One region of the Lentzea sp. NPDC036955 genome, then DNA from elsewhere that is predicted to be linked to it. Evidence: riboswitches for the same ligand, from Rfam matches in the RefSeq annotation. Region 1 holds a riboswitch; each other region holds the start of a gene.
The links. A riboswitch is a leader RNA that binds a small molecule or an ion and turns the genes downstream of it on or off. The one in region 1 is predicted to bind cobalamin.
Positions count from the first base shown of each region.

Region 1 (5,473 bases):
GAGGTCGACCAGGCCGTCGAGCACCTGCTGCGGCGGCACCATGCCCCAGCCCAGGCCGGTGGCGACGGCGCGCACGTAGACCTCGGACGACGGGACGTGGTGGCGGTGCTCGGACGCGCCGCGGCCCCGCGTCAGGGTGCGGACGAAGCGGTCCTGGAGGTCGTCGTTGCGGTCGAACACCACGACCGGGGCGTCCGGCAGCCACGACTTCAACGGCCCGGCCGCATGCCGGTTCACGAAGGACTCGGCGGCCATCGCGGCGTAGCGGATGTGGCCGAGCTTGCGCACCGAGCAGCCGGCGACGGGTTCGCGCGACGACGTCACCGCCGCCATCACCGCTCCCTGCCGCAGCAACGCCGTCGTGTGGTCCTGGTCCTCGCGGTGCAGGTCGAACGAGATCCGCAGCTCGGGCGGCACGCGGTGCAGCGCGGGCAGGAACCAGGTGGCGAGCGAGTCGGCGTTCACCGCGATCGGCACCCGCACGACCGCGTCCTCGCCGAGCGCCGCCCCGAGGTCCTGGTCGAGCGCCAGCAGTTGCCGACCGTAGCGGACGATCACCTCACCGGACGGCGTGAGCCGCACCGGGCGGGCGCGGACCAGCAGGACCCGGCCCGTGCGCTGTTCGAGCGCCTTGATGCGTTGCGAGACAGCGGAAGGCGTGACGTGCAACGCGGTGGCGGCGGCGTCGAACGTGCCGCTGTCCACCACCGCGAGCAGCGTGCGCACCAGGTCGAGGTCCATCACGAGCGCTAATGGTACGTAAGAATCTTCAGCTGGCCTCATCAAGAACGCGTCAATAGCGTGGACCGCGTGACAGACCTGCTGCTCGGCTTCGGCACCATGATGACCCTGATCGTCGCGATCGGCGCCCAGAACGCTTTCGTGCTGCGCCAAGGACTTCGCCGCGAGGCGGTGGCGAAGGTGGTCGCCGTGTGCGCCGTGTCGGACGCGGTCCTGGTCGCCGTGGGCGTCGCCGGGTTCGGCGCGATCGTCACCCGGTGGCCGCAGGCGGTCACCGTCGCCGCGGTCGTGGGCGGGCTCTTCCTGCTGGGGTACGGGTTCCTGGCCGCGCGGCGCGCACTGCGCCCGCAGGCCCTGCACGCCGACACCGGCGCCCGGCACCGGCCCGTGCTCACCGCGATCGCGCTGACGTGGCTCAACCCGCACGTCTACCTCGACACCGTGCTGCTGCTCGGGTCGATCGCCGCCGGCCGCTGGCTCTTCGGCGTCGGCGCGGTGACGGCGAGCATCACCTGGTTCGCCGCGCTCGGGTTCGGCGCCCGGCTGCTCAGCCCGCTGTTCGCGAAGCCGCGCGCGTGGCGCGTGCTGGACGGCGTGATCGCCGCCGTGATGATCAGCCTCGGGGTCGCGCTGATCGCCGGGACGTGACCAGCGCGGCGACCGCGCAGCCGGCCAGCACGCCGCTCGTCACCGGCGCCGCGGCTCCCGCGAACAGCGACGCGGAGGCGAGCCCCGCACTGAGCAGAGCACCGTAGAAGACCCGCGGCCGAACCTCACCCACGCCGACCACCCTACCCAGGGGACACGCATGTTGGGTGGTGATCAAGGACCCACCACCACATGTAGTATCTGCCGCACTGGTGGTTCACCGGCCCGGACAACGGGCCGGTGAGGCAAGAGGGAACCCGGTGCGAGTCCGGGACTGCCCCGCAGCGGTGAGTGGGAACGAAAGCCGTCAACGAAGCACTGGGTCGCGAGACCTGGGAAGCGACGGCCGGTAGGCGCGAGTTCGACGCCCACGAGTCCGAAGACCTGCCACCGGGGTGCGCGCAAGCCTGCGCGCACGACACGGTGCCCCGAGGGAGGGCAGCTGTGTGCACCGGTGAACGGTGCGCGCATGCGCTTTTCCTCCTGGGCCCAGCTCGCGAGGAGAGAGCGTGCCCGACCGCCTTTCAGTGGTCATCGAGGAAGCCTGTGCCGATCTTCCGAACGCATCGGCCGAGGCGGTGCTGACCGAGACCAAGCGGAACCTGTACCACGGCATCACCGACGCCGAGCTCGCCCTGGCGCCGATCATGGCCGCCCGCGCGATGGTCGAGCAGGACCCGGACTACTCCTGCGTCAGCGCCCGCCTGCTGCTGGACCGGCTGCGCACCGAGGCGTGCGGCGTCCCGCTGTCGCACGCCGAGATGACCGAGCGCTACCCGTCGTACTTCGCCTCGTTCGTGCGGCACGGCGTCGACTGCGGCCAGCTCGACCCCCGGCTGACCTCGTTCGACCTGGCCCGCCTGGGATCGGCGCTGGACCCGTCCCGTGACCTCCGGTTCCAGTTCCTGGGCCTGCAAACCCTGTACGACCGCTACTTCCTGCACCGCGACGGCCGCCGCTACGAGCTGCCGCAGGCGTTCTTCATGCGCGTGGCCATGGGCCTCGCCCTGGAGGAGGACGACCCCGACGCCCGCGCGGTCGAGTTCTACGAGCTGCTGTCGTCGTTCGACTTCATGTGCTCGACACCGACGCTGTTCAACTCCGGGACGACCCGGCCGCAGCTGTCGTCGTGCTTCCTGACCACCGTGGCCGACGACCTCGGCGGCATCTTCCACGGCATCAGCAACAACGCGCTGCTCTCGAAGTTCGCGGGCGGCCTGGGCAACGACTGGACGCCGGTGCGCGGCATCGGCGCGCACATCAGGGGCACCAACGGCACGTCGCAGGGCGTGGTGCCGTTCCTGAAGATCGCGAACGACACGGCCGTGGCCGTGAACCAGTGCTTCGCACCGGACACCGGCGTCCACACCGCCGACGGCGTCAAGGCGATCAGGGACGTCGTGGCCGGCGACCTCGTGCTCGGGGTGAGCGGCACCTACCGCGAGGTCACCGACGTCATGCTCTACGACCAGGTCGACCCGATGGTCGAGGTGGAGGTCGAGCACTCCGCCGCACCCCTCAGGGTCACCGCCGGACACCCGTTGTACGCCGTCAGGGGCGTGCCGCTCGGCCAGGAGAACGCGCGGACGCTCAAGCAGCTCGCCGGCGACGAGGTGCGGCCGGAGTGGGTGGACGCCGGTCGGCTGGAGAAGGGTGACCTCGTCGCCAGGGTGGTTCCGCGGGAGGTCGTGCCCGTCGCCGGTTTCAGCGAGGACGATGCTCGTCTGTACGGCGTCCTGCTCGGTGGCGGGCACCTGTCGGAGGACGGGGTGCGGTGGGGTGTCTCCGGGAAACCCGGGCTGGACGCGCACCTGGACTTCGTCCGCGAGCACCTGTCGGCGCGCGGTGTCCCCTTCCGGGAGAACGGCCGCGACGACACCCGCGTGTGGATCCACTGGGCCTCCGAACCCGAGGTGGGTGCCTCCGCGTTCCCGTTCACGCCTGAGGACCTCTACGACGACGACCGCCGGAAGCGGATCGCCCGCAGGTTCTCCCACCTGCCGCACGCCCAGACCCGGAAGCTCCTGCAAGGCCTGCTGGAGTCGAGCGGCGGTGCCTCCCGCGGCGTCGAGGTCCACTTCACCACGACGTCGCGGTCGCTCGCCGCGGGTGCCCGCTACCAGCTGCTGCGCCTCGGCATCCCCTCTGCCGGCGAGGACCTCGACGTCGGGGTTCCCGCCGTCGAGGGCATCGCCGAACTCGCCGGCTGCCGCCCGACCACCGAGCCAGACTGGGTCGAGCACCGGGGCATGGTGTTCTCGCGCGTCCGCGACGTGCGGGAGACCGAGGTGGTCCCCGAGGTGTTCGACCTCGAGGTCGAGACCGACGAGTCCTACCTGACCACGGCCGGCCTCGCCCACAACGGCGGGAAGCGCAAGGGCGCGGTCTGCGCCTACCTCGAAACCTGGCACATCGACGTCGAGGAGTTCCTCGACCTGCGCAAGAACACCGGCGACGAACGCCGCCGCACCCACGACATGAACACCGCGAACTGGGTGCCGGACGAGTTCCTGCGCCGGGTCCGCACGGGCGGCACGTGGACGCTGTTCTCCCCCGACGAGGTGCCGGACCTGCACGACGCGTTCGGCGCCGAGTTCGCCGAGAAGTACCGCGCCTACGAGGCCAAGGCCGACGATGGCGGGATCAAGGTCTTCCGCCGGGTCCAGGCCGTGGACCTGTGGCGGCGCATGCTCACGATGCTGTTCGAGACCGGCCACCCGTGGATCACGTTCAAGGACCCGTGCAACCTGCGGTCACCGCAGCAGCACAGCGGCGTGGTGCACTCGTCGAACCTGTGCACCGAGATCACCCTGAACACCGCGGTCGACGAGGTGGCGGTGTGCAACCTGGGATCGGTCAACCTCGCCCGGCACGTCACCGAGGACGGCATCGACCACGCCCGGCTCCGCAAGACGGTGCGCACGGCCGTGCGGATGCTCGACAACGTGATCGACGTGAACTACTACACGATCCCGGAAGCCAGGGACTCCAACCTGCGGCACCGGCCGGTCGGTCTCGGGCTGATGGGGTTCCAGGACGCGCTGTTCACGCTCGGCACGCCGATGGCGTCGCAGGAGGCCGTGGAGTTCGCGGACCGCAGCATGGAGGAGATCAGCTACTACGCCATCGAGGCGTCCGCCGACCTGGCCCGGGAACGCGGCGCGTACCGGTCGTTCGACGGGTCGCTGTGGTCGCGGGGCGTCCTGCCGATCGACTCGGTCGAGATCCTCGCGCGGCACCGCGCCGCGGACGAGCTGGAGCAGGACCGCGGGTCCACGATGGACTGGGCCGCACTGCGGGCCAAGGTGCGGCAGGGCATGCGGAACTCGAACGTCATGGCCATCGCGCCGACCGCGACCATCGCGAACATCGCCGGCGTGAACCAGTCGATCGAGCCGCTGTACCGCAACCTCTACGTGAAGTCGAACATGTCCGGCGACTTCACCGTCGTCAACCCCCACCTGGTGCGGGCGCTCAAGCAGCGCGGGCTGTGGGACGAGCAGATGGTCTCCGACCTCAAGCTGCACGACGGCAGCCTCGGCGCGATCGACCGGGTGCCGCCCTACCTGAAGGCCCTGTACGCCACGGCGTTCGAGGTCGACAGCGCCTGGCTGGTCGAGGCGGGCTCGCGCCGGCAGAAGTGGATCGACCAGGCGCAGTCGCTCAACCTCTACCTGGCCGCGCCGAGCGGCCGCAAGCTCGACGAGCTCTACCGGCTGGCGTGGCTGCGCGGGCTCAAGACCACGTACTACCTGCGGACGCAGAGCGCGACGCACGTGGAGAAGTCCACGTTGCAGGGCACCGACGGCAAGCTCAACGCCGTCTCCCCCGTCGCCTGCTCCACCACCGACACCGACTGCGAGGCCTGCCAGTGACCGACCACATCATCGACGCCGGTGCCGCGCGGGTCGGCGTGGACGACAAGGCGATGATCAACTGCCGTGCGGACGTCAACCAGCTGCTGCCGCTCAAGTACCACTGGGCGTGGGAGAAGTACCTGGCCGGCTGCAACAACGCGTGGATGCCGACCGAGGTGTCCATGCAGGCCGACATCGGCCTGTGGAAGTCGAAGGACGGCCTCACC
Region 1 covers NZ_JBVJRC010000001.1:532,481-537,953, forward strand. Annotated here, with positions in the region: gene ACZ7CF_RS02605 (LysR family transcriptional regulator ArgP) at 1-741, opposite strand, end outside; gene ACZ7CF_RS02610 (LysE/ArgO family amino acid transporter) at 841-1,389, shown strand; gene ACZ7CF_RS02615 (hypothetical protein) at 1,355-1,522, opposite strand; cobalamin riboswitch at 1,586-1,795, shown strand; gene ACZ7CF_RS02620 (ribonucleoside-diphosphate reductase subunit alpha) at 1,899-5,264, shown strand; gene ACZ7CF_RS02625 (ribonucleotide-diphosphate reductase subunit beta) at 5,318-5,473, shown strand, end outside.

Region 2 (5,473 bases), on a different contig from region 1:
CAGGTGCGGGTGCGGCCGGCGGGGCGATCCCCGGCTGCTCCCCCGCGCCGAACGCCCATCCCTCGACGCTGCCGCGGGCCGGCACGTAGGTCGCCGCGCCCTGGTTGCTGTAGGACCACGAACCACCGGGTGGCGCGTGCCAGTACGACCAGTACGCGGTGGCGGGCGAGGTGGTGACGCACCTGTCGGTGTCGGTGCCCGGCCTGCCGTTGATGCGGCAGACGAACCCCTGCTGCCGTGACGCGTAGGCGTAGCTGAACCCGGCCGCCGCCAGCGCCGCCACCCCGGAACCCGGACTGCCCGCCGCGCACCCCTGCTGCACACCACCGCCGAGACCGCGGAAGTCGACGACGACGGTCACGCCGTCACAGCCCGCCGCCTGAGCCGGCACCGGGACCGCCGCGGCGATCACCAGTGCCAGCACGCAGAAGAACCTCGTCACGGGGTGGCGCCGGGGGCGGTGCCGGCACCGAACGCCCAGCCCTCGACGCTGCCGGGCGCCGGGTCGTAGCTGCCCGCACCCGCGGAGCTGTAGGCCCAGGAACCGCCGGGCGAGGCGTGCCAGTACGACCAGTAGGCGCTGGTCGTGGGCGCGGTGCACGGGTTCGGCAGCGCGTTGATCCGGCACACGAAACCGGCCTGGCGCGGCACGAACGAGTACGTGAAGCCCGCGCCGGTCAGCGCGGCGAGACCGGTGGCCGGGTCGCCGGGAGCGCAGCCGGTCTGGACGCCGCCGCCCAGCGCGGTGAAGTCCACCACGACCTTCACGCCCGCGCAGTCCGCGGCGGAGGCGGGTGCGACGACGAACGAGCTCGCGACCAGGGCGAGGACAGCGAGGATGCGGCGCATCACGCACCAACCTTCCGACGACGGGACACGAGGACGAGCACGGCGCCGGCGAGCAGCGCGGAGGAACCGAGCAGGGTCAGCGCGACGGCCTCCTCGGGGCCGGTCGCGGCGAGCCGCTGAGTGGCCGGGGGCGTCGGACCGGCCGGCGCGGGAGCGACCGGGGTGGCCGTCGACGAGGTGGTCACCGGAGCGGTCGTCGTCGGCGGCACGGTCGGCTGTGCGGTGGTCGACGGGGGCGTGGTGGTCGGCGGGGTCGCGCAGTCGACCGCGGGCACACCGGGCGTGGCACCGGCGAACGACACGTCGGCGAGGCCCTTGCGGGCCAGGCCGAGCATCGCCTGGGTGGTCGCGCGCACGGCGCCGTAGACCTCGAAACCCGTGCTGTCGTAGGCGATCGCGCCGCGAGCGGCCTCCGGTCCGGCACAGCCAACCTGCAACGACCGCAGGTACGCCACAGCCCGGTCCGCGGCCACCGTCCGGCCGCCCCCGACGAGCGCGCCGACCGCGAGGCCGGTGCTGTTGGCGTTCGAGCCCTGCAACGCCGACGGGAACCCGCCGTCCGCCTTCTGCTGCGCCACCAGCCAGTCCAGCGCCCGCGCGGACGCCGTCGGCTCCCCCGCCGCCTGCAACGCCTGCAGCACGATCGCCGTCGCGTCCACATCGGACTTGCAGACCGGCTGCCCGAACGAGATCGGGAACCCGCCGTCCGCGCACTGCGTGGACACCTGGAACGCGACCGGCTGCGCCACCGGCTGGTCGGCGCGGGTCAGCACGATGATCGCCAGCGCCTGCGTGAACGCGTTGGTCTGGTCGTAGTCGGGGTCGGTGCGGTCGCGGTAGCGGCCGGACTCCTCCCGCAGCGCCGCAAGGCGTTCGAGCAGGTCGGCACCGGCGAACGCGTGCGGGTCGGTGCCCAGCGCCTGCGCGACCAGCGCGAGCTTCACCAGGCCACCGACGTAGGACTCGGCCTCGCCGTCGCCCGCGAAGTACTGGAACTGCTCGGGTTCGGCGAGCCACGCCGCGGCCCGCACCGCCGTCGACCGGCCGACACCGGCGGCCGCGAGCCCGTAGACGCCGTCCGCGGTCAGGCCGTGGTCGACGAGGTCCGGCCCCTTCACCAGGTGGTCGCCACCGACGAACTGGCCGGCCAGCCACGTTCCCGCTGACGGCGGCTCAGCCGCCTGAGCGGCCGGTGTCACGACGAGCGCGGCCACTACCACTGCGGCCAGCGCGGATGTCCGGATCACTGCTCTTCCCCCTGCCCCGCTGTCCTCGACGGGTCGATGGAGCCACCGCGCGCCACGGGCATTCGGACTGTCACCGTTGCGGGTCAGCGCCGGAGTTCCACCGGCTTCCCCCGCGGCGTGCGGATGCTGTTGTCCACCCGATCGTGCGGGAGGGATCACCCCGAGTCAAATGGCTGTGAGCCGGGCCATCAGCGGCCGGGGAGCTGGAAGGAGCTCACGACCGCGGCGAACTCCTCGGTCGGCTGCCCGCCGTTGGCCTGGTTCTTCAGCGCCATGTCCTGGTTGGCCGTCACGTACGGGCGCAGCAGCTCCTCGTAGCGCTGGAACGCGGTCTCGCGGTTCACGCTCAGCTCGCCGGCCAGCACGTACGCACCGACGAGCGCCAAGCTCGTGCCCTGACCGGACAACGGCGAACCGCAGTAGCCGGCGTCGCCGAGCAGCACGACGCCGCCGCGCGACCAGGACGGCATCCGGACCTGCGCCATGGCGTCGAAGTGGAAGTCCGGCGCCTCCCACATGTGCTTGAGCGCGGTCTGCCACTCCCACCCGGCGTCGGCGAACTTCTCCGCCACCAGCCGCCGCTGGGCCTCGACGTCGCGGTGGTCGAAGTCCACCTCGCCGTAGAACCCCATGTAGACCCGGCACTCCGCGTTGGCGCGGGCGCTCATGACCCCGCCGCCGACGACCTCGCCCTGCTGGAACACCTGCCAGTGGTCGAGGCCCAGGAAGTTCGGCGCGGTGAACACGGCGAGGTTGGTGCCCAGGTGGCGGACGAACTGCGCCTCGGGACCGAACACGAGCCGCCGGACGTTCGAGTGCAGCCCGTCCGCGCCCACGACCACGTCGAAGTCCCGCGGGGCGGCCCGCTCGAACGTGACGCGGGTGCCGTCGATCGCGGTGATGGTGTCGTCGAAGAGGTACTCGACGCCCTCCACCGCGTCGAACAGCAGGCGGGCCAGGTCGTCGCGCATGACCTCGACGTCGGGACTGGCGAGGTCGCCACCGGTCAGCGTGTGCTCGGTGGAGCGGTGGAGCTCGGTGCCCTCCTCGTCGACCACGCTCATGCCGCGCATGCCCGTGGTCATGGACCGCAACCGGTCCCCCAGGCCCATCCGCTCCACCACGTCGAGCGCAGGACCGCGGACGTCGACGGCCTGGCCGCCGGGGCGCAGGCCGCGGTGGCGTTCGACGACGGTGACGTCGAAGCCGTGGTGGCGCAACCAGTAGGCCAGCGCCGGACCGCCGATGCTGGCGCCGGAGATGAGGACGTTCGTCATGGTGCTCCCCCTGTGGAGTGGCCGATGCGCACACCGTGGCGGGGTGCGCTGACCGGGGGCTGACCAACGGCTGTCAGTGGCTGACCGGGGCTGACCGGGGGCTCAGCCCGGCGTTCGGGAGGTGAGCCGGGCGGCCGCGGTGCCCAGACCGGTGGGACCGCGGTGGAAGACCGGGAGCCGGCCCACCGGCAGCGCGCCGGCCTCGTCGTACCGGCTGGTCTCCTCGTGCCAGTGGATGATCCCGGCGATCCAGTCCTTCAGCTCGTCGGCGTACCGCGTCAGGCCGGCCCGCGCACCGGCGTCCAGGGCCAGGTCGTCGAACATCTTCGGCAGGTCGGTCTCGACGGACCGCACGAACTGGCCGAGCCGGGCGTCCATCAGCGCGTAGGTCAGCTCGAAGGCACGGCTCTGCGGCACGCCGAGGAAGTTCTCGACGACGCGCACCATGTTGTGCACCTCGCCCTCGTGCTGGATCTCCTTGCGGTACGAGAAGACGTCGTTGAGCATCGTGCAGTAGTCCATGGCCGACCGCTCCATCGTCTGCACGACCCGCGTCTGCCACAGCTGCTCGGGAACGATCGCGGAGTGCGAGAAGCGGGACAGCGACGTCGTCAGCTCGGAGCCGAACGTGCTGCGCCGCATCTCCACGTAGTCCACGGGGTCCGGGATGCGGTTGTGGTGCATGTTGACCACCTCCCACACCCACGCGTCGAGCATGGCGTCGACGGTCTGGCGGAACGTGGCGCGGAAGGCCGGGTTCATCGGCGCCGCGGTCCGCTGCCAGAGCTCGGCCAGCGAGCGCTCCATCGCGTTGGCGGGCACCACGGTCTGCACGAGGTCGACCGGCATGCACGCCTTGAGGCGGGTGGTCTGCGTCTTCACGCCGAGCAGGTCGCGGGTCCGGCCGAACCACAGCGGGTAGGCGTCGTCGGCGTAGGTGCCCCAGGTGAGCCAGCAGCCGGACAGGTACAGCTCCTGCGCCGTGGCGTCCGGGTCGATGCCCGCCGAGCACAGCGGGAAGTCGAACCCGCGGACCTGGGCCTCGTCCCAGACGCCCTCACCGGTCATGCCCTGCTCGACCGCCCACGCGACCACCTGGTCGCGGGCCTGGTCCAGGTGCGGTGCCAGGGAGAGGGTGAACGGCACCTCGAACGCCGGCAGCGCGTACGGCTCGACGACCCTGGGCGTGCTGGAGAACTGCCGGAGCCGCTGCGGCAGGGTCTTGGCGAACGAGCCCAGGACGCCGAGCTGCGGCGGCGGACCGGAGTTCATGTACCGCGAGGACCGCAGGTGCCACTCGTGACCGCCCGCCTGCCAGTCCTGCAGGCCCTTCACGTAACCCAGGACGGCCGCGCGGCCGACGGGGTCGATGCCGTGCTCGTCGAGCAGGATCGGCACCTCGGTGAGCGCGGTGTGCTCGAACTGGTGCAGGCGCGAGGTCAGCAGGTCGTTGACGGCGTCCGCGGCGGCCTGGGTGGACAGGCCGAGGAACTTCTCGAACACCAGCACGCCGTTGGACAGCTCGCCCTCGTCGAGCACCTCGCGCTCGTAGGAGAACAGGTCGTTGCGCAGGTGCACGGCGTCGCTGAAGGTGTCGCGCAGCACGCCGATCGGCCGGGACAGCGCGATGCGCGCGGGCACCTCGAGGCCGACGGCGTGCTCGACGAGGTTCGCCGACCACGGTGCGCCACCGACCTTGCGGCGCATCTCCACGTACTCGATCGGGTTGGCGAGCCGGGCCGCGCTGATGTTGTGCAGCTCCCACATCGACTCGTCGAGCAGGTGCTTCGTGTTGGCGGCGAACCGCTCCCGCCAGTCGAGCGAGTGCCGGCCGACCGTGCGGCGCCACAGGTCGGCGAGGCCCTTCTCCACCGGGTTCGCCGGGTGTGCGGTGATGTGGCCGTCGACCGGCATGAACAGCGGCAACCGGTCGAGGTGGGCCTGCGCGCCCGGGACGTCCCTGGTGCGCTTGTACAGCTCGACGAAGTGGTCGTCGAAGTAGAAGACCCAGACGTACCAGTCGGTGATCAGGTCGAGCGCCTCCCCGTCGCAGTCGGGGTGCGTGTACGCGCAGAGCAGCGCGTAGTCGTGCGCTTCGAG
Region 2 covers NZ_JBVJRC010000010.1:172,831-178,303, forward strand. Annotated here, with positions in the region: gene ACZ7CF_RS32435 (hypothetical protein) at 1-424, opposite strand, end outside; gene ACZ7CF_RS32440 (hypothetical protein) at 439-852, opposite strand; gene ACZ7CF_RS32445 (LPXTG cell wall anchor domain-containing protein) at 849-2,096, opposite strand; adenosylcobalamin-variant (AdoCbl-variant) riboswitch at 2,145-2,216, opposite strand; gene ACZ7CF_RS32450 (FAD-dependent monooxygenase) at 2,285-3,373, opposite strand; gene ACZ7CF_RS32455 (terpene synthase family protein) at 3,476-5,473, opposite strand, start outside.
Region 2: linked by a shared signal. The riboswitch ahead of ACZ7CF_RS32445 (LPXTG cell wall anchor domain-containing protein) and the one ahead of ACZ7CF_RS02620 (ribonucleoside-diphosphate reductase subunit alpha) in region 1 are both predicted to bind cobalamin.

Region 3 (5,473 bases), on a different contig from region 1:
AAGCGGGGTTACTGCGTGGAACTGCCGGGCGTCACCCCTTGACGCGACCCTGTTCCTGCGATCGAGTGACACTCGAAAGTGCGGAATGGGCCGTGTGGGTGTCCCGCAGTACGGGAGATAACACCCCGATGGGGTGTCCGGCATGCGGCGAGCGGCCGTGGTGCCGGTAACCTTTCGCGGAGGAAAGTAGTCCCACCAATTGGGGACTGACACCTGGGAGGTGTGTGGATGCGGCTCGCAGTGATCCCAGGAGACGGGATCGGGCCCGAGGTCATCGCTGAGGCCCTGAAGGTCCTCAACGAGGTCGTTCCGGCGGCCGAGATCACTCGCTACGACCTCGGCGCGGCGCGCTGGCACGCCACGGGAGAGTTGTTGCCCGAGTCGGTGCTCGGTGAGCTCCGCCAGCACGACGCGATCCTGCTCGGAGCGGTAGGCGATCCGTCGGTGCCGAGCGGAATCCTGGAGCGCGGCCTGCTGCTGCGCCTCAGGTTCGAGCTCGACCACCACGTGAACCTCCGCCCCGCCCGTCTCTACCCCGGCGTCCGCAGCCCGCTCGCGGACCCGCCGGAGATCGACATGGTGGTGGTCCGCGAGGGCACCGAGGGCCCGTACGCGGGCAACGGTGGCCTGCTGCGCAAGGACACCCCGCACGAGATCGCCACGGAGGTGTCGCTCAACACGTCGTTCGGCGTGGAGCGCGTGGTCAGGGACGCCTTCGCGCGCGCCTCGGCCCGTCCGCGGCGGCACCTGACGCTGGTGCACAAGACGAACGTCCTCACGCACGCCGGCTCGCTGTGGTCGCGCGTGGTCGAGGAGGTCTCGTTGCAGCACCCGGACGTGACGGTGGCGTACCAGCACGTGGACGCGGCCACGATCCACCTGGTCACCGACCCCGCCCGGTACGACGTGATCGTGACGGACAACCTGTTCGGCGACATCCTGACCGACCTCGCCGCCGCCGTCACGGGCGGCATCGGCCTGGCCGCGTCGGGCAACATGGACGTGACGCGGCGCAACCCGTCGATGTTCGAGCCGGTCCACGGTTCGGCACCGGACATCGCGGGCCAGGGCATCGCCGACCCGACGGCCGCCGTGCTGTCGGTCGCGCTGCTGCTCGACCACCTCGGCGAGCACGAGGCGTCGCGCCGGATCGAGGCGTCCGTGGCGTTCGACCTGGCGACCCGCGACCACCAGTCGCCGGGCGCGACGTACGCGATCGGCGACCGCCTGGCCGCCCTCGTGTCCTCGAACGTCCGCACGGGCTGACCGTTGTAGTGCACGCGGGGAGCTTTCGTACTCTTGTAGAGCACGAAAGGTCCCCGCGTGACTTTCACAGCTGGGCGGTGGACTCGCGCCAGGCGCGCTCCTTCTGGATCCACTCGTTGTCCTGCGGGAACTCGTCGATCGTCGGCACGCGGCGGATCTCGGTCTTGAACCCGGGCCCGGCCATCGGCATCCGCTTCGCCCACTCGACCGCCTCCTGCAGCGAGGACACGTTGAGCAGGTAGAAGCCGCCGAACAGCTCCTTGGTCTCGCCGTACGGGCCGTCCGTCACGATCGCCGGTTCGGCGGAGAAGTCGACGACGACGCCCTCGGACGGGTCGGCGAGGCCCTCGGCGGCGAGCAGCACCCCGGCCCGGATCAGCTCGTCGTTGAACGCGCCCACGACCTCCAGCATCTTGTCGAAGTCGAGCTCGCCCATGTTCGCGTAGGCCTCGTCGGTGGCGCGCATGATCAGCATGTACTTCACGGTGGTCTCCCTGCGTTGTGCCCTGCTCGCTGACGTCCACAGGTCGAACGGGCACCCCGCCGGATCGACATCACAGCGGAGAAATTTTCGAACTTCCTGTTTGCGCAGGTAGGGTCACCCGAAGTCGTGCGTGGGGGAAGACCGGTCGAAGTCCGGCGCTGACCCGCAACGGTAGGTCCCCGGCCAGGGGACGAGCCCGAATGCCCGCACACGGCAGACATAGGACTCCAACTCCTGCCGTGGACTGCGGGAAGGGCACATGTGATCGGGAAGATCAGCGCGCTCGTCGGCGTGCTCGTCGTCAGCATCGTGGCGGGCGTCGCGCTCGGCCCCGTCTCCGTCCCCTTCGGCGTGACCGCCGACCTGCTGTGGCAGGCGGTCACCGGCGGCACCGTGCCCGCCCACCTCGCCGGGCAGTACCACATCGTCTGGAACATCCGGCTGCCGCGCGTGCTGCTCGCCGCCGTCGTGGGCGCGGGGCTGAGCGCGGTCGGCGTCGCGATCCAGGCGATGGTCCGCAACGCGCTGGCCGACCCGTACGTGCTCGGCATCTCCTCGGGGGCGAGCGTGGGTGCCACGGCGGTCGCGACGATGGGGGTGCTGTCCGGGCTCGGCGTGTACGCGCTGTCGACGGGGGCGTTCCTCACCGGGCTCGGTGCCACCGCGCTCGTCTACCTCACCGCGCGGTCGAGCGGGGCGCTCACGCCGTTGCGGCTCGTGCTGACCGGCACCGCGCTCGCCTACGGGTTCTCGGCCGTGGCGATGCTGCTGGTGTTCCAGGCACCGCACGGGGAGGCGGCGCGGGCGGCGATGTTCTGGCTGCTCGGCAGCCTCGGCGGGGCGGACTGGAGGTCGTTGCCGGTCGCCACGGTCGTGACCGCGCTGGGCATCGCCTACCTGATGACCAAGGCGCGGCCGTTGAACGCGCTGGCGATGGGCGATGAGACCGCGACCACGCTCGGGGTGAGGGTCAACCGGTTCCGCACGCACCTCTTCGTCGTCACCGCGGCCATGACCGGGGTGCTGGTGGCGGTCAGCGGGGCCGTCGGGTTCGTCGGGCTGATGCTGCCGCACCTCACGCGCATGGTCGTGGGCGCCGACCACCGCAAGGTGCTGGCCCTGGCACCGCTGGCGGGTGCGAGCTTCCTGGTGTGGGTGGACGTCGCCGCGCGGATGCTCGCCGCACCCGAGGAGCTGCCGCTCGGCGTCATCACGGCCGCGCTGGGTGTGCCGTGCTTCATCTTCCTGATGCGCCGCAGGGCGTACGTCTTCGGAGGCCGCTGATGCGCGTCGAGGTGCACGACGTCACCGTGCGGAACATCATCTCCGGCATCACGCTGCACGCCTGCGACGAGGTGGTCGGCATCGTCGGGCCGAACGGCAGCGGCAAGTCGACGACGTTGCGCTGCGTCTACCGGGCGCTGCGACCGGACGCCGGCGCGGTCCTGCTCGACGGCGAGAACGTCCACAGGCGACAGGGCCTCGCCCGCGACCTCTCCGCGCTGACCCAGGAGTCGCAGGTCGAGTTCGACTTCACCGTCACCGAGGTCGTGGAGATGGGCCGGCTGCCGCACGACCGCGACCCCGTGCGCGACGCCGCTGTCGTCGCCGATGCTCTGGCCACAGTGGACGTCGGGCACCTCGCCGCCCGCAGCTTCCTCAGCCTTTCCGGCGGGGAGCGCCAGCGGGTGCTGATCGCCCGCGCCATCGCCCAGCAACCCCGCGTGCTCGTGCTCGACGAGCCGACCAACCACCTCGACATCCGCCACCAGCTCGACGTCCTCGCGCTCGCGCGGGGACTCGGCGTCACCGTCCTGACCGTGCTGCACGACCTCAACCTCGCCGCGTCGTACTGCGACCGCCTCTACGTCCTCGACGAGGGCCGGGTGGTCGCCTCCGGCACCCCGGCGGAGGTCCTCGTGCCCGAGCTCGTCGCCAAGGTCTTCCACGTCACCGCACACGTGGTCGCCCACCCCACGACAGGAGTCCCCCAGCTCCTGTTCGACCAGGAGGTCACCCCGTGAGAACCGCACTCGTCACCGCCGCCCTGCTGCTCGTCTCCGGGTGCGGCGCCACGGTCGCGCAGGACACCTCCGCGACCGAACCCGTCACCGTCACCAACTGCGGGCAGCAGGTGACCTACGACAAGATTCCGTCCAAAGTGGTCACCAACGACACCGGCATCACCGAGCTGATGTTCGCGCTGGGCCTCAGGGACCACATGGCCGGCTACGTCGTCAACGGCATCGACACCGTCGACGTGCGGACCTCGCCGTGGAAGGCCGACTTCGACAGCGGCAAGCACCTGTCCGACAAGATCTCCAAGGAGGTCGTGCAGGGCGCGAACGCCGACCTCGTGTTCGCCGGCTGGAACTACGGCTTCAGCGAGAGCACCGGCTTCACCCCGGACGCGTTGCGGCAGCTCGGGATCGCCACCTACCAGCTCACCGAGGCGTGTCGCAACGGCGTGGGCAAGCAGCGCGGCATCATGCCCGCCCTCGACGCGCTCTACACGGACCTGCGCAACCTCGGGAAGATCTTCCGGGTCGAGGCCAGGGCCGAGGAGCTGGTCAAGGGCTACCAGCAGCAGATCGAGAACGCCGGCAGGCTGATGGCCGGCAAGCCGCGGCCCAAGGTGTTCCTCTACGACAGCGGCCAGGACCAGCCGTTCACCTCCGGCAGGAACGCGGCCCCGCAGGACGTCATCTCCAAGGCCGGCGGCGACAACGTCTTCGGCGACCTCAACGACAGCTGGACCACGGTCAACTGGGAGGCCGTCGTGCAGCGCGACCCCGACGTCGTGCTCATCGTGGACTACGCCGACGGCGAGGCGAACACCCCGCAGGAGAAGCAGCGGTTCCTGGAGGGCTACGCACCGCTGCAGAACTCGCCGGCCGTGCGGAACAAGCGGTTCTACGCGCTGCCGTACGCCGCACTGGTCGAGTCGCCGCGCAACCCGGCCTCCATCGAGGCCTTCGCGCGGTACCTGTCCCAGGCGTGAACCCGTGACCAGATAGTGGGAGATTTCCTCCCGTCACTTGGTACGTCGTGCTGAGCTGTGGCAGCATCCCGGTCATGGCTCAGCACACCGCCATCATTATCGACGAGCGCGTCGGGTAGTCGCCGCCCCTGGCACCCGACGCGCAGACCTCTCGCATCCGCGGGGGGTCTTTTTGTTTGTCCTGGACAGGAGATGACCCGCGATGGCCGGCCCCGCCGACGAGTTCCACGTCTACGACACGACGTTGCGCGACGGCGCACAACGCGAGGGCATTTCGTACTCCGTCACGGACAAGCTCGCGGTCGCGCGGCTGCTGGACGGGCTCGGCGTCGGGTTCATCGAGGGCGGCTGGCCCGGCGCTCTGCCCAAGGACACGGAGTTCTTCGCCCGCGCGGCGGCGGGGGACCTGGAGCTCAAGCACGCCGAGCTGGTCGCGTTCGGCGCGACCCGCAGGGCCGGTGTGCGTGTGGAGGAAGACCCGCAGGTCAAGGCGTTGCTCGACTCCCAGGCACCGGTCGTCACGCTCGTGGCGAAGTCGGACCTGCGGCACATCGAGCGCGCGCTGCGCACCGACGCCGAGGAGAACCTGCGGATGGTGCGCGACACCGTCCGGTTCCTCAAGGACAACGGCCGGCGCGTCTTCCTCGACGCCGAGCACTTCTTCGACGGCTACGCCTTCTCCCCGGACACCGCGCTGCGCGTGCTGGAGTCCGCTGTGGAGG
Region 3 covers NZ_JBVJRC010000007.1:542,400-547,872, reverse strand. Annotated here, with positions in the region: gene ACZ7CF_RS26340 (3-isopropylmalate dehydrogenase) at 229-1,266, shown strand; gene ACZ7CF_RS26335 (YciI family protein) at 1,331-1,750, opposite strand; cobalamin riboswitch at 1,834-1,976, shown strand; gene ACZ7CF_RS26330 (FecCD family ABC transporter permease) at 2,012-3,034, shown strand; gene ACZ7CF_RS26325 (ABC transporter ATP-binding protein) at 3,034-3,774, shown strand; gene ACZ7CF_RS26320 (ABC transporter substrate-binding protein) at 3,771-4,751, shown strand; gene cimA (citramalate synthase) at 4,954-5,473, shown strand, end outside.
Region 3: linked by a shared signal. The riboswitch ahead of ACZ7CF_RS26330 (FecCD family ABC transporter permease) and the one ahead of ACZ7CF_RS02620 (ribonucleoside-diphosphate reductase subunit alpha) in region 1 are both predicted to bind cobalamin.

Region 4 (5,473 bases), 170 kb from region 1:
CGGTCTGCCGTGGCGTCCGGGCGCTGCCGAGGCGCTGCGCGCGGTGCGGTCGTCCGGCGTGCCGATGGCGCTGGTGACCTCCACCGAACGGTCGCTGACCGAGGTCGCGCTCGACACCATCGGCCGCGACCTGTTCGACGTGACGGTGTGCGGCGACGAGGTGGACGGTCTGAACAAGCCGCTGCCGGAGCCGTACCTGAAGGCGGCGCGGTTGCTCGGCGTGGACGCGGCCGGGTGCGTGGCGGTCGAGGACTCGCCGACCGGTGTCGCCTCTGCGGTGGCGGCCGGGTGCACCGTGCTGGTCGTGCCGTGTGACGTCGAGGTGCCGGCGGGGGAGCGGCGGGTGTTCCGCGACTCCCTCGTCGGCGTCGACCTCGAAGTGCTGAAGGCGCTGCAGGTCAGGTGATCAGGCCAAGATCGTCGAACGGCACCAGAACGCAGTTGCTGAGCTGACGCACCAGGGCGGAGGCCACCATCCAGGGGATGTCCGGGTCGTCGAAGTACCGAGTTGCATCCTGCACCACCGCAGGACCACGCGCGCCGGGCCGGTGCAGCACACCTCTCACCCCGACGACGGGGAACTCGGTTGATCGGACTGCGACAGCGCCGCGTCGCAGTGCCGGGCAAAGCCGCAGGGAGAGCGTGACGCACGATCGGCACACGGGCGGCTCGTTGCACCCCATGCCCTCCGGCCAGTGCGGCCAGTCGTTGCGGTAGTCGCGCAACAGCCACAGCACGCCGTCGTCCGTGCGGTCCGCTGGTCCCGCGCAGACCTGGCACAGCAACCGCCGCATGGCTCGTCGCTGCCTGAGCGGGTGCACCCGGCCGAACTCAGGGCGTCCCACCTCGTGGCGAATCGGGCTGCGGAGCCACAACACACCGCGGGTGTCCCGATCAGTCAGGACTTCGTCCGCGTAGCCGATGCCGTGGCCTGGACGCACCACCAACTCGTAGGGCAGATCCTGCTCTGCGCTCCAAGCGGTGATGTAAGGGGCGTTGATCATCCGGGCAACCTTACTGCAATATCCGAAATGTACCTAGCTGATCCTATGACTAGGGTCTATGACAGCGGTACGCGCAGGACCCAGCCGAGGAGCGTGAGTGATGACGACCGTGCGCTCGTGGACGAGCGTCTCGATGCCGTACGTGAGCGGTCAACCCGGTGACGCTTGGGCTGCCGAGGCGCAGGTGCACGGCGGTGAGGGGACCCAAAAGCTGCTGGGCGTCGAGGAAGTGCCCGCCACCGCCGCGGTCGCCGCCATGCTCGACCTGGAACGAGGTGATCCGGTGGTGGTCAGGCGGCGCCTGATGTTGTTCGACGGCCAGCCGGTCGAACTCGTCGACTCGCACTACCCCGTGGTCATCGCTCGCGGCACCCGCCTCGCCGAGCCGCGCAAGATCCCCGGTGGCGCGGTGGCCTTCCTCGCCGGGCTCGGTCATCCCCCGAAGCGGGTGCGCGAGGACGTCAGCGCTCGTCTGGCCACAGTGGACGAGCGGACCGCGTTGCGACTCGAGGGCCCGTCTTGCGTTCTGCTGCTCGCGCGTTCGCTGCTGACCGAGGAGGATCGGCCCGTCGAGGCCACCGTGATGACGATGGTGTCCGATGGGCGGCGGCTGCGTTATGAGCTGACGCCATGACCGTCCAGACGAAGTTCCGAGGAGCAGGCATTGCCCCGCGCACGTGACGTCCGGCCCCGGCACGAGCAGATCGCGGCGGAGCTGCGCGACCTCATCATGCGCGGAGAGCTGCCGCCGGGTGCGCAGCTGCCGTCGACCGCACAGCTCGTCGCACAGCACGGTGCGGCCAACGCGACCATCCAGCACGCGCTGAAGGCGTTGAAGGACGAGGGTCTTCTCGACAGCCGCGCCGGCAAGGGCGTGTACGTCCGCGACCGGGAACCGCTGGTGGTCGACGCCGCTGCCTACATCGAGCCCGGGGCAGGCCGGTTCCGCTACGAGCTGCTCGCCGTCGACACGGTCGTCCCTCCGGCCGACGTGGCCGAGGGCTTGGGCCTCGGCCCCGGAGTGCCGGCGGTCGTCCGCACCCGGATCCTCAGCCACCAGGACCAGCCGGTGGAGCTGTCAGCGTCGTACTACCCGGTGGACATCGCCGGTGACACCGCCCTGGCCAGACCTGCGAAGATCCGCGGCGGTGCACCTCGGGCGCTCGCTGACCTCGGCTTCGTCCAGCGGTCGTTCGTCGACCGGATCTCAGCGCGCCCACCGACCGTTGCGGAAGCCGAGGCGCTCGACCTGCCCGGCGGGACGCCGGTCATCCGGCAGCTGCGGGTCGTCTACAGCGACCACGATCGCCCGGTGGAGGCGTCTGTGCTGATCAAGAGTTCGCACCGCTACGAGCTGCGCTACCACCAGGCCCTGTAGACCCGGGGCGGTCGCCGCGACGACCGCCCCGGACCATCAGGAAACCGCGACGGGTGCCTTCGCCCGGCGTGTCGCCGGATCGACCAGCAGGCCGAACACCACGCCGAGACCGACGTGGAGCGTGGCCAGCTGGGCGAGTGAGCTGAGGCGGAACTGCCACAGCACGGCCACCGGCATGTCCGCCGGGATCGTGTCCGGCGGCGCGGGGAACGCCACCAGCACCACCGCCACCGCCGCCACGACCGCGAGCAGCACCGCGGTCACGCGGACCGGGTGCGGCTGCGCGGCCAGTGCCGAGGCGAGCCAGCTCGCTCCCCAGACGATCGCCAGACCGGCCACCACCACGCCCAGGTACAGCGCGGTGCGGTAGTTCACCGTGTCCGGGTCGCCCACCGCGGGCGGGTTCGCCGGGTACTTCAGCCACGGCAGCAGCGCCACCGCACCGAACACGGCGACTCCGAACGCGGTGCTGCGGGTGAACGGCGTGCGGTCGGCGAACCAGCGCTTCGACAGCGCGTAGGCCGTGGCGAACACCAGGCCGACGGCGATGCCGACGATCACCACGCCGAGCATGCCGCCCGCGATCTGGACGCCGCGGCTGACCAGCCCCTCCTCGCCGTGCGAGTGGGAGTGGCCGTCACCGGCGGGGGCGCGGGCCTCCTCGACGGCCAGTGCGGCGCGGATGGGGATCTCGGTGACCAGGAGCTGCACGAGCGCGGAGGCGGTACCGGCGATGGCGCCGGCCGCGAGTCCGCGCAGTGCGATCGACCTGTACGTGGTCGTCATCTGCGTGATCAGCGGATCAGTGGCAGGGAACGCCGAGGGCGTGGCGGCCGTCGTGGAAGAACTCGTGCAGCAGCTCCGAGCTCGCACCGAGAGCGAGGCCGTTCTCCTGCAGGACCAGGTAGGTGACGATCAGGCCGAGCAGTGAGACGGCGAAGGCCCACTTGGGCACGCGGACGGCGGACAGGCTTGCTGCGGGGCTCGTCATGACGGGCTCCTCCATACCTCGTGGAAGGTGAAACTCCTTACGGCGCCGCAGCCGGTCTCCTGACTCCCGGATCAACGCTGCCCCCGCGTCTTCCCAGCCCCTCGCGGGACCAGTGACGTGCTCGGCGGGGATCGCTTCCCGGTCACAGTGGCGAGGACCGCGCCGGATTTCCACCGGCTTCCCGTCACTGCGGCGCGTGCACCGTAAGGTGAACGGCGGTTCACGCACAACCGGCCATAAGAGTTGTCGTCTTCATCACTTCACAAGAGGGCAGTCCCCGCACTTCCCACCTGCGGCAACGCGGTAGTAAAGGCAGCACGACCGGCGCAGGAACGCGACCTCGCCGGGCAGGGTGACGAATTCCCCGGCACCTTCGAACGGTGGCGCTGCCATGAGCCGGTTGCCGCGTTCCTCCGCTTCCTCCGCACTCAGCGCACCCGCTCGCACCACCATTTTCAGCGCGCCCGCGATGTTCGACATCGCGTTGCCCCACAGCAGACCGCGTGCCACGGGCACGACCGCGTGGACCGCCTCCACGACCGGTGCGAGCGCCTCCGCCGGGCGCGGGCCGAGCCGCGGGGTGTCGATGCGGACGCTCAGGCCGTTGCGGCGGTGGTGCTGCCACCACAGGTTCTCCGGGCGCACGTCGATCGGCAGGTCCGTCGCGGTGAGCGGGCTGAGCAGCCGCGCGGTGTAGCTGAGGAAGAACAGGCTGGCGGCGACGCGGGGCTCGGCGGCGTTGTAGCGGGCCGCGATCGCGTCGATGGTCTCCCTGAGGGCGGGGCCTTCGAGCAGTGCCGTCCCCGGCAGCCACGAGTCGTCCGGACGGCCCACGTCCAGCGCGAAGAACGGGTTGATGCCGCGCACCTGGCGCAGCGCTGCGAGGACTTCGGCGAACTCCGACACAGATTCACGCTACTGGGTGTCCATGCAGGACAGATCACGTCCACGGGCTGGAACAGAGGTGACCGCGGTGTGGACCACCCGTCCGGAGGTGGGAGGATGTGCCCCCGTGAAGACCTTCGACTCGCTGTTCGCCGAACTGACCGAACGAGCCCGCACCAAGCCGGAGGGTTCCGGCACCGTGGCTGCGCTTGAGGCCGGCGTCCATGCGCAGGGCAAGAAGGTCCTGGAGGAAGCGGGCGAGGTCTGGATCGCCGCCGAGTACGAGTCCGACGAGAAGCTCGCGGAAGAGATCTCGCAGCTGCTGTACCGCCTCCAGGTGATCATGCTGGGCCGCGGCCTGACCCTCGACGACGTCTACAAGTACCTCTGACGGAGAGCTGACCGATGCTGCGCGTAGCAGTCCCGAACAAGGGCGCGCTCGCCGAACGCGCCTCCGCGATGCTGACCGAGGCCGGTTACCGGCAGCGGCACGAGCCGCGCGACCTGACCGTGCTCGACCCGAACAACGAGGTCGAGTTCTTCTTCTTGCGTCCCAAGGACATCGCGATCTACGTGGCGTCCGGTGACCTCGACCTGGGCATCACCGGCCGCGACCTGGCCGCCGACTCGGGCGCCGATGACAACGGCTCCTCCGTCGAGGAGCTGCTGGCACTGGGCTTCGGCGGGTCCACCTTCCGCTACGCGGGCCCGCGGGGCACCGACTGGACGGTCGAGGACCTGGAGGGCAAGCGGCTCGCCACCGCCTACCCGAAGCTGGTCGGCCGCGACCTCAAGCGCCGCGGCATCAACGCCACGGTGATCCGCCTCGACGGCGCGGTCGAGATCTCCATCCAGCTCGGCGTGGCCGACCTGATCGCCGACGTCGTGGGCTCCGGCCGCACGCTGCGCCAGCACGACCTGGTGGCGTTCGGCGAGCCGATCTGCGAGTCGGAGGCGGTCCTCGTGCACCGCGCGGGCTCGGAGCTCTCGCCGGCCAAGAAGCAGCTGCAGGCCCGCCTGCAGGGCGTCGTGTTCGCCCAGCAGTACCTGATGCTGGACTACGACTGCCCGCGCACGCTGCTGGACGAGGCGATCAGCCTCACGCCGGGCCTGGAGTCGCCGACGGTCGCGCCGCTGGCCGACGAGAACTGGGTCGCGGTGCGGGCGATGGTCCGCCGCCGCGACGCGAACCGGGTCATGGACGAGCTGGCCGCG
Region 4 covers NZ_JBVJRC010000001.1:361,268-366,740, reverse strand. Annotated here, with positions in the region: gene ACZ7CF_RS01800 (HAD family hydrolase) at 1-406, shown strand, start outside; gene ACZ7CF_RS01795 (hypothetical protein) at 399-1,004, opposite strand; gene ACZ7CF_RS01790 (GntR family transcriptional regulator) at 1,105-1,638, shown strand; gene ACZ7CF_RS01785 (GntR family transcriptional regulator) at 1,669-2,382, shown strand; gene ACZ7CF_RS01780 (CbtA family protein) at 2,419-3,168, opposite strand; gene ACZ7CF_RS01775 (CbtB domain-containing protein) at 3,185-3,373, opposite strand; cobalamin riboswitch at 3,406-3,580, opposite strand; gene ACZ7CF_RS01770 ((2Fe-2S)-binding protein) at 3,629-4,279, opposite strand; gene ACZ7CF_RS01765 (phosphoribosyl-ATP diphosphatase) at 4,386-4,649, shown strand; gene hisG (ATP phosphoribosyltransferase) at 4,664-5,473, shown strand, end outside.
Region 4: linked by a shared signal. The riboswitch ahead of ACZ7CF_RS01775 (CbtB domain-containing protein) and the one ahead of ACZ7CF_RS02620 (ribonucleoside-diphosphate reductase subunit alpha) in region 1 are both predicted to bind cobalamin.